3 regions of the Arthrobacter sp. NQ7 genome follow, and region 3 is predicted to be linked to each of the others. Evidence: riboswitches for the same ligand, from Rfam matches in the RefSeq annotation. Region 3 holds a riboswitch; each other region holds the start of a gene.

Region 1 (4,272 bases), on a different contig from region 3:
CCGGTGGTTTTTTCCCAGATGGTGTTGACCAGCTTGGTGCCGGCCAGGCCTGCGCCCAGGCTCACCCCGGTCCCGAGCAGCTTGATGAAAAGGTTCATTCCTGTAACTCCTTGCGGCGGCGGAAAACGGACTGCCTCCACCCTAGCCGGACAGCCGTGCCGGTCATGGCAAGGACGTGGCGGGCGGCAGGCACTTGGCGGACTATGGGGTGGGTGGTTCGGTGCGGAATTTGATCATTTTGTGCGTGCCGTCGCAGTAGGGTTTGATCGCCGAGGCCCCGCACCGGCACAACGCCACGGTCTTTCGGTCGCGGGGCACGGCGTCCCCCGAAGGGGTGACGATCTCGAACCCGCCCCTGACGATCAAGGGTCCGTCCGGGCACACCACTATTGAGCCCGCCGCAGATTCCTGGTCCACGTTGCCTCCTGTTCCTTGTTCCTGGGTCATGCTGTTCCCGGGGTCATGCTGCCGCCGGCACGGCCGTCCGGAGCGACGATGTGCCGGCTTCCCAGGAGGACAACAGGTGGTTCGACAGGCGGCTGTCCATGGCCATGACGGCCGTTGCCCCGAACAGGACATCGGCGAGGAGCTCCGGCTCTGCTTCCACCAGGCCGCCGGCCAGGTCCCGCCCCGCGATCTGCTCGTGGACTGCATCCGCTTCCACGTGCTCGTCGAAGTAGTGGGTGATGTCCTGGCCGAAACCGTGCCGGCGGAATCCGTTGCCGTAGAACCGGTTGGGCTGGGAAGACGTCATTTCGTAGATGGCCAAGTGGCCGGTGATGGCCCCCCTCAGCCGTCTATTCAGGCCGCACAGCGACATCAGGTTCACCGAGGCCAGGGAAATGGCGGGAACGGCATCGACGTAGGCGCCGTAGCTGCCGTCCAGCCCCAGGCCCCGCATGGTCCGGGCGAACAGCGCGCTGTGCATCCGCTCAGGCCGCCCGCCGCCGTATTCGTCTGCCTGGATTTCCACCAGCGCCGCCTTGGGACGTCCGCTGAGGCGGGGAATCGCCCAGGTGTGGGGATCGGCTTCCTTCAGCTGGTACACGGATTTGTGGACCAGGAACTCCTTGAGCTGGTCCAGGCTTGCCTTCCTGGCAACGAAACGGGAGACGCTGGGGCCGGTGTCAGCGGCCGCAAGGCCGAAGAGGACATCGGCCACCTGGTCGCTGCCCAAGGTGCCGGTCGGGAGTTCAAGGCTTCCGGCGGCCTGGTGCGCGGCCGTGCGGAGGGCGGCCTCAAACGGTTCCTCGATCAGCCGCCGCACCCTGATCAGGCCGGGCTCCCACTCCCAGGCGTCGGAGACGCCGTCCAGGCCCGAGTAGTGCAGCTCGTAAAGGCAGAAAAGGGCCAGCTGGATGTCCTCGTCGCCAATGATGTCGGTGGTTTCCGCCAATTGCCCCGCCACCAGCCGGTACAGCCCGTCCAGTTCCGCGCCAGCGGAATCCGGAGCCTTGGCCAAGGCCGTGAGAAGGGCGCTGCTGATGGGCCCTCGGGTTTCCGGGATTCTCATGATGCTCCTCGTTCCGGCGCGCTGTTTCCGTGACCGGGGACGGAGCTCCCACGCCCTGTCCCCGTCCATCCCGGGAACCAATATAGTAAGCATGATTACTAATAAAAGCTAAAGCCATCGCTTCGATAGGCCGGCGGGCCGGTCACATCCGGCAGGATGGGCCGTTGGAGCCCTCCACGCAGGGCCCTCCGGTGTAAACTTGAGCACGTCCGGAAGGGCAAAAAGCCTTACCCACATTTAACGCAACACTAAAAACGACAGGGGAGCGCCGCCGTCGGCCCTCGGCACCAGCCGGGAACTGAAGGTGGGCGCTGAGAGTGCGGACCGCCGCAGACCCTCGAACCTGATCCGGTTAGTACCGGCGCAAGGGAGTCGAGTTCTCAAAGTGTCGCGGCTGCACGGCAACAGGCCGCCGGCCGGGAATACTTTCCCCTCCTGTTTCCCAGGAGGATCCAATGAGTACTGCAGCAATCAAGAAGACCACCAGCAAGTCCTGGCGCGTCGTGGACATCGTGGTGGCCGCGCTGGTGGCCATCGCCGGAGGCGTTATTTTCTGGGCCTGGGACCAGGCTGCGGCCGCGGTCTCCGTGCCGATGAACGCCGCCTACCCGCCCCTGACCGGCCTGATCGCCGGTGGCTGGATGATCCCCGGCGTCCTGGGGATGCTGATTATCCGCAAGCCCGGGGCCGCCCTGTTCTGCGAGACCGTGGCCGCCACGGGCGAACTCCTCATGGGCTCCCAGTACGGCGCATCCGTCCTGTTCTCCGGCTTCGTCCAGGGCCTGGGCGCGGAAATCATCTTCGCCATCTTCGTTTACCGCAGGTTCAACCTGCCGGTGTCCCTGCTGGCCGGTGCGGCCGCGGGCCTGTTCTGCGGCTTGAACGACTCGTTCGCGCCGTGGGGCTGGAACATCGCCTACTCCGGTGGTGACAAGCTGGCCTACATCCTGTTCTGCATGCTGTCAGGCGCAGTTATCGCCGGCGCCCTGTCCTGGCTCGCCACCCGCGGCCTGGCGCGCACCGGCGTGCTCAGCTCCTTCGCGTCCCGCAAGGCCGCCACGGAGCCAGTCTTCTCCTGATGGCTCCCCAGGACGCCGCCGGCACGGTCCGCCCCGCCGCCGTGGCCGCCCGCGGCTGGGGCTGGCGGCATGCCGGACGGGCCAAGCCTGCCGTCCATGCCCTCGACCTGGACATCAGCCCCGGCGAGCGGGTGCTGCTGCTCGGTCCCTCGGGGGCCGGGAAGTCCACGCTGCTGCATGCGCTTGCGGGGGTGCTGGGCGACATCAACGACGACGGCGAGGCAGGCGACGCCGACGAGTCAGGTTCGCTGCTCATTGACGGCGCCGTGCCCCGCGCCCGGCGCGGGCACGCCGGGCTGATGCAGCAGGACCCGGAAACCCAGGTGGTCCTGTCCCGGGTGGGCGACGACGTCGCCTTCGGCGCCGAAAACCTTGCGGTGCCCCGGGAAGCCATCTGGGCGCGCGTGCACGAGGCGCTTGCCGACGTCGGCCTGTCCCACCTCCCGCTGGACCACCCGACGTCGGCGCTGTCCGGCGGCCAGAAGCAGCGTTTGGCGCTGGCGGGCATCCTGGCGATGCGCCCGGGGCTGATCCTGCTGGACGAACCCACGGCCAACCTGGACCCGGACGGCGTGCTGGAGGTCCGGGGCGCCGTCGCCCGTTGCCTGGACAAGACCGGGGCCACCCTGGTGGTGGTGGAGCACCGGGTTTCCGTGTGGAAGGACCTGGTGGACCGGATCGTGGTGCTCCAGCCGGGCTCCGCATCCGATCCCGCCGTACTCCTGGACGGGCCGCCGGACCTGGTGCTTCGCGAGGCGCGCGCCAAGCTCACCGCCGCCGGGGTGTGGGTGCCGGGCTACGTGCCGGCCACCCGTGGCCGTGCCGGGGTTCCCGCCCCCGGAACCGGGAATCTCCTGCTGGCCGCCGAACGGCTTGCTGTCTCCCGCGAACGTCCACGCCGCAAGGGCCTTCGCAGGATTCCGCCCGTCCCGGTCCAGGAAGGGCTCGCGGCCCAGGTCCGTGCAGGCCAGGCCCTCGCCATCACCGGTCCGAACGGCGCCGGAAAATCGACCTTTGCGCTGACCCTTGCCGGGCTGCTGGAACCCGTCTCCGGGAAGGTTTCCGCCACGCTGGACCTCAGCCGCGGCGCGGGGATCGACCCCTACACCTGGAAGGCCGAGCAACTGATTTCGCGCGTGGGGACGGTGTTCCAGGAGCCGGAGCACCAGTTCGTCACCGGCAAGGTGCTCGATGAGCTGCTGTTCGGTCCCCGGCACCTTGGCCACGGTGAGGACCGGGTTGACGAACTGCTGGAGCGGCTGCGTCTTACCCAGCTGGTGGACGCCAACCCCTACACGCTCTCCGGCGGCGAAAAACGGCGGCTTTCCGTTGCCACCGTCCTCGCCGCCAGCCCCCAGGTGCTGGTCCTGGACGAGCCCACCTTCGGCCAGGATGCCAACACATGGGCGGAGCTGGCCTCGTTCCTCTCCGAGCTGCTGGACGCAGGCACCGCCGTGGTGTCCGTGACCCACGACGCCGAATTCACTGGGGCATTGGGCGGGGCGGAGCTTCGGATGGCCGCGTCGGAACCGGTGGCGCCATGAGGCAGGAACTCACCCTGGCCGGCAACCGCGCCCTCCTGGCCCGCGCCAACCCCCTGAGCAAGTTTGCCGCCGTCGTGCTCATTACCGCGGTCCTGGCGCTGTCCATCGACTGGGTGTCGGCCTCCGTGGCCCTGGT
Region 2 (4,272 bases), on a different contig from region 3:
GGGCATCCAGTTTCTACCCTCCCAGTCTAGCCGCACGGGCGCGGAAACTGTTTTCGCCCCGCCCGCTGCACCCGCTGGAGCCTCAGGAAACCAGCTCGAAATGGATCTGGCGGGTGGTGATGTCCGACGAAACCAGCCGCACGCGGACCTTGGTGCCGGATTCCAGTTCGCCGGCGCAGCGCGCGGTCACTGCGGGTTCGGCAATCTGGATGATGCCGGAGCTTCCGTTGCCGTTCCCGTTCCTGCCGTTGCTGCCCTTCCCGTTGCCAGTCCCGTTCCCGTTCCCGGAACCATTTCCGTTGCCGTTGCCGTTCTGGGGTTTGGAGCCGGAAATGACGATTGCATCGAACTCCTGCCCAATGTGGTTCAGCAGCAGTGCCGCCTCCACGGTGTCCAGGGCGAGGCGCTCCATGCGGGAGGCCAGCTGGTCCGAACCGGCCATGATGCCCGGCAGCAGCGGAAGGGCTTCGCGCGCCCAGCCGGGAACATCCCCGCCGTTGCTCAGGGCCTCGCAGATGACCAGCACGAAGCGGTCCACCAGCCGGCGGAGCGGGGCAGTGGTGTGGGCGTAGGCAGCACCGATGGCGGATTGGATGCCGTCCTCGGGTACGTTGCCGTCGAAGGCGGTGTAGGATGCGCCGCGGAACAGCATGCCGGCCGAATGCATGATAGCCAGCTGACGGGGATCGGTGGGATCCAGGGACCGCAGGTACTCGCCGTAGCTGACCTGGCCGTCCCAGGGCTTGCCCAGCGCCTCGGTCTGGAGCCGGAAGTGCTTCAGGCTCCGCTCGTCCGGAGCCGGCATGGTGCGCAGGATGCCCACCTTGCCCTCCAGCATCAGCTGCGCGGCAGCCATTCCCGTCATCAGCGAAATCTGCGCGTTCCAGTCCTCCACCGGAAGCTGCGGTACGGCATCAATGCGGTAGCCGCCGTCGGGCAGCTGGACGATCTCCTGCTCAGGCATGTTGAGGCTGGCCCCTTCACGCGCCCGTTCCAGCGCCACCCGTTTGAGGCCCACTTCGCGCAGCAGTGTCAGCACAGGGGAGGCGGTCCCGGCGTCGAGGTCCGCCTGGGCGCCCTTGTAGCTGAGCTTGTCGCGGCTGCGGATCCTGGCGCGCCGGACACCTACGGACAGCACGGCTGCGTCGCCGTCGAGCGTGAAGTCCCAGACGAAGGCCGAACAGTCCTGCCCTGGCAACAGGCTTCCGGCCCCCTCGCTGATGACTTCCGGGTGCAGCGGAATCCGGCCGTCCGGCGCGTAGAACGTCTGACCCCGACGCCGCGTTTCCGCGTCCAGGGGGCCGCCCGGCACCACGAATGCCGGGACGTCGGCAATCGCGTACAACACGCGGTAGCCCGTCCCGTCCGGCTCGATGAACACCGCCTGATCCAGGTCAGTGGATGAGGCGGGATCGATGGTGATGAATTCGACGGCGGTCAGGTCGTAGGACGGCAGCTCCAGCGCCGCCACGGCAGCGCGGGCGTCCGCAACGGCATCGGCCGGATACGGACCCGGAAGTTCCAGCTCCGTGCGCAGCTGGCCCAACGCCTCTTCCAGGGCGTTCCTGTGGTCATGAACGTTGGGGGCCAGCCGATGGTGTGACACAAAAATCAGCCTAGCTCCAAGTCCACGGATATGGCATCAGGAGGCGGCGGCGTCCAGCGCGTCGAGGAGGGATGCCGCAGCGGCTGCGGGATCGGCGGCAGCGGTGATGGCCCGGACCACAACGATCCTGCGTGCACCTGCCTCTGCCACCTGCCGGACGTTGCCGTGGTCGATCCCGCCGATGGCGAACCACGGCACCGGCTCCCCGGCCTGCCGGGAGGCTTCGGCGGCATACTCCACCAGTCCGGTCCCGACGGCGGACCTGCCGGGTTTGGTGGGCGTGGCCCAGACCGGCCCCACGCAGAAGTAGTCCAGGCCTGCCGGGCCGGCGGTGGCGGCAAGGGCAGCGTCCACCTGCTGCGTGGTGTGGCTGGAAAGCCCAATGGCTGCGTTGCCGTTGACCAGCGTGCGCGCCGCCGCCAGGGGCAGGTCCTTCTGGCCGATGTGGAATACCGGCGCCCCGGACAGCACCGCGATGTCCGCCCGGTCGTTGACTGCCCACAGCTTGCCGTGCCTGACTGCCGTCTCCTTCAGGACAGCCAGCAGGTCCAGCTCCTCGGCAGCCTCGATGGCCTTGTCCCGCAGCTGGATGATGTCCACGCCGCCCGCGAACGCTGCGTCCACGAACCCGGCGAAGTCGCCGCGGTCCCGGCGGGCATCGGTGCAGAGGTACAGGCGGGCCGCCTTGAGCGCGTCGTTGTCCCGTGCGTTGACAACTTCGGTGGCCGGGGCATGCGGGCCGGCAGGGAAGGATGAGGTGGACACATTCATGCCTGCAAGCCTAGTTCCTCTAAACTGGGCTGGTACTGCGGGAGCCCGCGGCAGCTGTCATAAAGCGCCGGGCTGAGAGGGCGTCAGAGCCGACCGCTTGACCTGATCCGGTTAATGCCGGCGTAGGGAAGGAACCACATGCGCAACCCCGTTGACAGTCTCCCCGGGCCCGAAGGCGCCAGCGCAAACTCCACCGTCCGGGCCGACGTCGCCGTCATCGGCGGGGGAGTGGTGGGGCACGGGATCGCGTGGGAAGTGCAGCGCTCCGGGCGCTCGGTCGTCGTCATAGACGACGCCCCGGGTACCGGAGCCAGTTGGGCCGCAGCGGGCATGCTGGCGCCGGTCAGCGAACTGCACTACCAGGAGGAGGATCTCCTGGAACTCATGCTCGATTCGGCGTCCCGCTGGCCTGCCTTCGCCGCCCACGTTGCCGCTGCAACGGGCGAGGACTGCGGATACCTGACGACGCCGACGCTGGCCGTGGGTGCCGACGCCGCCGACCGGCGTGCCCTGATGGACCTGCGGACGGTCCAGCAGGCCAACGGCCTGGCGGTGGAGCCGCTGGCGGTGCGGGAGGCCCGGACGCGCGAGCCGCTCCTCAGCCCGGCCATTGCCTGCGCCATGGATACCCCGTCGGACCACCAGGTGGATCCGCGGCGGCTGGTCCTGGCACTGCGGCTGGCCCTCGGCGGCGCCCCCGAAGGGAACCCGGAGCTGTCCGCCGCCGGGGCGGAGCGGGGCTTTGCCGTGCCGGACCGGGCCGCCGGGCTGTTGTGGGAGGGCCCGAGTGTTGCCGGCGTCAGCCTGGCCGGCGGCGGCACGGTCCTGGCCAAGGAAACCGTGGTGGCCAACGGGCTGCACGCGGCGGAGCTTGGCGGCCTGCCGGACGGGCTTGAGCTGCCGTTGCGCCCCGTCCACGGGGACATCCTCCGGCTGGCCGTTCCCGGACACCTTCGGCCCCTGGTGACGTCCACGGTGCGCGGCCTGGTCCACGGCGTGCCGGTGTACATCGTTCCCCGGCAAGACAGCACCGTGGTCATCGGGGCCACCCAGCGGGAAGATGCCCTTTCCGACGCCGTCAGCGCCGGCGGCGTCTATCAGCTGCTGCGCGACGCCCAGGCGCTGGTGCCCGCCGTCGCCGAACTTGAACTGCTCGAATCGACGGCCCGCGCCCGTCCCGGCACCCCCGACAACGCCCCCCTGCTGGGCCGGGTACCGGTGGCGGTGGGCTCCGGCCAGGACGCCACCACCGCCGGCCACGTCCACGGGCTCATCATCGCCACCGGGTTCTTCCGGCACGGCGTCCTGCTCACCCCTGCCGCCGCAGCCATCTGCACCGGACTGCTGGATGGAAGGACCGATCCACGCTGGGCACCCTTCAGCCCGGACCGGTTTTCCAAGCCGGTGGCGGCCGGCACAAGCCCGCACATCAAGGAGACAGCGTGAACATCACCCTCAACGGAGAACCGCACCAGGTGGCCGATGGCGCGTCCATCACCACCCTCGTCAGCCAGGTCACCGGTCGCCCGCTTGCCCAGAGCGGCCAGGCGACGGACGGCGGCAAGCTGGGCGTCGCCGTCGCACACAACGCGCAGGTGGTCCCGCGCAGCCAATGGTTCGCCACGGCGCTCGCCGAGGGCGACGACATCGAACTCGTCACAGCAGTACAGGGAGGCTGACGCCATGACCGAAACCAACACCATCCACTCCACCGGCACCGGCACCGGCGCCGGCGCCGGCGACGCCCTGGTGATCGACGGCGTCGCCCTCGAATCCAGGCTCATCATGGGCACCGGCGGGGCGCCCAGCCTGGACGGCCTGGGCGCCGCGCTCCTGGCCTCCGGCACCGCGCTGACCACCGTGGCCATGCGCCGCTACTCCACGGCCGAGACCGG
Region 3 (4,272 bases):
GTCCATGGAAGCGGCGTTCGTTGACATCGGGCGCGGCCGCAACGCCGTCCTGTATGCCGGCGAGGTCAACTGGGAGGCAGTGAACCTCGAAGGCAAGCAGCGCCGCATCGAAAACGCGCTGAAGTCCGGGGATACCGTGCTGGTCCAGGTCACCAAGGACCCCGTGGGCCACAAGGGTGCCCGCCTCACCAGCCAGATCTCGCTTCCCGGCCGCTACCTTGTGTACGTGCCCGGCGGATCCATGACCGGCATCTCCCGCAAGCTGCCCGACGTCGAACGCAACCGCCTCAAGCGCATCCTCAAGGACCGGCTGCCCGAGCACGCCGGTGTCATTGTCCGCACCGCCGCCGAAGGCGCGTCCGAGGAAGAGCTGACGCACGACATCAACCGGCTGCGCGCCCAGTGGGAAGGCATCGAAAGCCAGGCGGCGTCCACCAAGATCCTTGCCCCCGAGCTGCTTTACGGCGAGCCGGACCTGACCATCAAGGTTGTCCGCGACGTCTTCAACGAGGACTTCTCCAAGCTCATCGTTTCCGGCGAGGAAGCCTGGGACACCATCGAGGCCTACGTCACCTACGTGGCGCCCGATCTGGTGGGCAGGCTCGAGAAGTGGACCAAGGACCAGGACATCTTCTCCGCCTGGCGCATCGACGAGCAGATCCACAAGGCCCTGGAGCGCAAGGTCTTCCTGCCCTCCGGCGGCTCCCTGGTGATCGACCGCACCGAAGCCATGACCGTGGTGGACGTCAACACCGGCAAATTCACCGGCAGCGGCGGCAACCTCGAGGAGACGGTCACCAAGAACAACCTCGAAGCCGCCGAGGAAGTGGTCCGCCAGCTGCGGCTGCGCGACATCGGCGGCATCATCGTGATCGACTTCATCGACATGGTGCTCGAATCCAACCGTGACCTGGTCCTCCGCCGCCTGGTGGAATGCCTGGGCCGCGACCGGACCAAGCACCAGGTCGCGGAAGTGACGTCACTGGGCCTGGTCCAGATGACCCGCAAGCGCATGGGCACCGGGCTGCTGGAAGTCTTCGGCGAACAGTGCGAGGCCTGCGCAGGCCGCGGTGTAGTGACCCACGACGATCCCGTGGAGCACCGCCGCGCCAACATCGTGGCCGCCGAGCACCATGTCCAGCGCACCGACAACCGTCCCGAGCCCCGCGGCGAAGCGCACCGCCCGGAAGGGCACCGGAACGACGCCGCCCAGCCCGGGGTCCGCCCGGAGCGCAAACGCCGCCGCGGCCGCGGCAACCAGCAGCCTGAAGCGGCTCCGGCCCCGGCAGTCCACGTCCACACCGTCCAGCCCGACCCGACAGATGCCGAGCGGCACGCCAAAGCGGAGGCCACCAGGCTTGCCCTGGCCAACATCGCAGCGGCCGCGCACGCGGCGCACCTGCACGACGACGAGGTGGCCGCTGCACGGCAGATGCCGTCCGTTCCGCCTGCTGCCGCACCCGACGGGGAGAAGCACGACGACGGCTCCCCGGCGCGTCCCGCGGCGGTCCTGACGTTCGGCGGCGAGCAGGTCCCGCTTCCGTTCGTGGAGCACGCTGAGGAGCACCAGCCCAAGCCGGCACTCACCTTGGACCGCCTGGCCGAAGCGTTCGCGCACCTCGGCCAGCCCGCCTCTGCCATGGAGGATGCACCGGCCAAGGACGCGGCTGCCCAACAGCCTGCCGAAGCCGAACAGCCCAGGAACGCCGAACGGCCCAGGGAAGAAGCGGCGCCGGTGCAGCAGCCGGCTGCGGTGGAAGCCCCGGCGGAAAATGATTACTCCGACCACACGCTGGAGCAGTCCCGCCAACGCCGGCCCCGGCGCCACCGGGCCGCCAGCCGTGCCCAGGGTGCCGCCAACGAGACCGCCGTCCAGCACCACGAGAATGTCCAGGCCACTGGCGCCGGGCACTCGCACGCCGCGAAGGCACCCGAGTCCGGCAAACCCGGGGCTGCCACGGCGGAACCGGGCAAGGCGGCGGAGGAACCCATCATCCTCGGCGTCGGGGTGCCCGCCTCGGAGCTCTAAGCCCACGCCGGACCACCGCGCCGGGAAGTCCCCGTCCGGTGGACTGTTCCCCTCCGAATAACGGGGGAACAGTCCACCGGGCGGGGACTTCCTGCATGCCGGGGGCTGTCACCTTTCCCGCGCCCGGGCGTCAGCAGCTAGTCTGGAAACCGACACGGGGTGCCGCACAGGCCGGCTGAGATCCAGACCCGTTGAACCTGTCCGGCTAGTACCGGCGAAGGGATGTCTCTTGTCTTCGACCCTCTCCATGCCCCTCCCGGCTGTCCTGGAGGCTGCCCCGCAGCCCGCTGGCCGTGCCGTCCCCCGAGTGCTCTCCATCGCCGGTTCCGACCCGTCAGGCGGGGCCGGCATCCAGGCGGACCTCAAGAGCATCGCCGCCCATGGCGGCTACGGTATGGCCGCCATTACCGCGCTCACCGCACAAAACACCCGGGGTGTGCAGGACGTGCATGTTCCTCCCGCCGGGTTCCTGGCCCGGCAGCTGGATGCTGTCAGTGATGACATCAGCATTGACGCCGTCAAGATCGGCATGCTGGGTGATGAAGCGGTCATCCGCACTGTCCGCGGGTGGCTCGAAAAGGTGCGCCCCGCCGTCGTGGTCCTCGACCCGGTGATGGTGGCAACCAGCGGTGACCGGCTCCTGCAGGAATCGGCCGAAGCCGCGCTGCGGGAACTGCTGCCCCTTGCCCACCTCATCACCCCGAACGTGCCCGAGCTCGCCATGCTGGTGGGGGAGGACCCGGCGTCGGACTGGGAAGCGGCGCTGGACCAGGGCAGGCGCCTCGCAGCGGCCACCGGGGCCACCGTGCTGGTCAAGGGCGGCCACCTCGCGGGTCCCGGCTGCCCGGACGCCCTGGTCAACACCGGCGGCCTCCTGGGCCAGGAAGTGGTGGAAGTCCACGGTGCCCGGGTTGCCACCCGCAACAGCCACGGTACCGGCTGCTCGCTGTCCTCCGCCATGGCCACCGTGCAGGCGCGCGTGGGCGACTGGGAAGCTGCCCTCCGGACGGTCAAGCCCTGGCTGGCAGGTGCCCTGGAAAGCTCCGGCACGCTCGAGGTAGGCCAGGGGAACGGACCGGTCCACCACTTCCACCACGTCCGCCCGGCCCTGCCGGAAGGCGGCTTCGCGGCCCTCCTGTGGGCGGAAGCGCAGCAGGACCTCGAGGCTATCTACGCGCTGGACTTCATCAACGGCCTGGCCTCCGGCGGCCTCGCCGAAAAGGACTTCGCCTATTACCTGGCCCAGGATGCCCTTTACCTCAACGGCTACTCGCGGGTGCTTGCCCGTGCCAGCGCCATGGCCCCCTCCGAGGCCGAGCAGCTGTTCTGGGCCGGCTCCGCCCAGCAGTGCCTCGAGGTGGAATCGGAACTGCACCGCTCGTGGCTCAGCACCCGGCCCGCGCCCACCGGCTTGGGCCCCGTCACCAAGGCGTACGTCGACCACCTCACTGCGGCCTCGGCGTCGGGCAGTTATGCTGTCCTCGCCGCCGCGGTCCTGCCCTGTTTCTGGCTCTACGCGGAGGTGGGCGAAAAACTGCACGCCCGCTTCCTTGGCTCCGGCGAACCGGCCGGGCACGCCTACGCGGACTGGCTCCGCACTTATGCTGACGAGGGCTTCGCCGAGGCCACCCGCAGGGCCATTGCCATCGTGGACGCAGCGGGACGGAACGCGTCCGACCATGAGCGGTCAGCCATGGTCACCGCCTTCAAACAGTCGTGCCGCCTCGAACTCGAGTTTTTCGACGCGCCGCGGCTGCATTCCTGACCGCCGGCAGGCGGCGGCACCAGTATCATGGAACGGCACGGTGACGGCGCCGCCGCCGGCTTGTGGTTGCTATCACAGCCGGCCCGCCGGAACCAGCCTCATTTGCGGCCGGAGTCGGATTTAGCGTATTCTGGATCTTCGGTGCTTACGCCAACACTTGGGTTATGACCCCACGGCGTTGAGGCACAGCGAAAAACCAGGCTTTTAATGAGTCGGTTACGCACGCAAATTTTGTTATAAACGTCGAGAGAAGTGAGTTCCCAAGTGGTGTACGCGATTGTCCGCGCAGGCGGCCGCCAAGAGAAGGTTTCCGTTGGAGACTTCGTTACCCTGAACCGCGTCGCCGGTGGAGCCGGCAGCACCATTGAGCTGCCCGCACTGCTCCTGGTTGACGGTGACAAGGTCACCTCCGCCGCCGCCGACCTGGCCAAGGTAACTGTTACGGCTGAAATCCTCCAGGACCTGCGTGGTCCTAAGA

The links. A riboswitch is a leader RNA that binds a small molecule or an ion and turns the genes downstream of it on or off. The one in region 3 is predicted to bind thiamine pyrophosphate.
Region 1: another riboswitch for thiamine pyrophosphate. It lies ahead of PUN71_RS16425 (ECF transporter S component); the one in region 3 lies ahead of thiD (bifunctional hydroxymethylpyrimidine kinase/phosphomethylpyrimidine kinase).
Region 2: another riboswitch for thiamine pyrophosphate. It lies ahead of thiO (glycine oxidase ThiO); the one in region 3 lies ahead of thiD (bifunctional hydroxymethylpyrimidine kinase/phosphomethylpyrimidine kinase).

The regions. Positions count from the first base shown of each region.
Region 1 is NZ_JARFXU020000017.1:33,074-37,345, reverse strand. It holds gene PUN71_RS16440 (DUF4235 domain-containing protein) at 1-98, opposite strand, end outside; gene PUN71_RS16435 (CDGSH iron-sulfur domain-containing protein) at 202-447, opposite strand; gene PUN71_RS16430 (iron-containing redox enzyme family protein) at 461-1,513, opposite strand; TPP riboswitch at 1,763-1,901, shown strand; gene PUN71_RS16425 (ECF transporter S component) at 1,969-2,592, shown strand; gene PUN71_RS16420 (ABC transporter ATP-binding protein) at 2,592-4,136, shown strand; gene PUN71_RS16415 (energy-coupling factor transporter transmembrane component T family protein) at 4,133-4,272, shown strand, end outside.
Region 2 is NZ_JARFXU020000002.1:347,184-351,455, reverse strand. It holds gene PUN71_RS04400 (RNB domain-containing ribonuclease) at 83-1,606, opposite strand; gene thiE (thiamine phosphate synthase) at 1,643-2,377, opposite strand; TPP riboswitch at 2,405-2,523, shown strand; gene thiO (glycine oxidase ThiO) at 2,516-3,823, shown strand; gene thiS (sulfur carrier protein ThiS) at 3,820-4,056, shown strand; gene PUN71_RS04380 (thiazole synthase) at 4,061-4,272, shown strand, end outside.
Region 3 is NZ_JARFXU020000003.1:228,597-232,868, reverse strand. It holds gene PUN71_RS05895 (Rne/Rng family ribonuclease) at 1-2,029, shown strand, start outside; TPP riboswitch at 2,175-2,269, shown strand; gene thiD (bifunctional hydroxymethylpyrimidine kinase/phosphomethylpyrimidine kinase) at 2,277-3,794, shown strand; gene rplU (50S ribosomal protein L21) at 4,059-4,272, shown strand, end outside.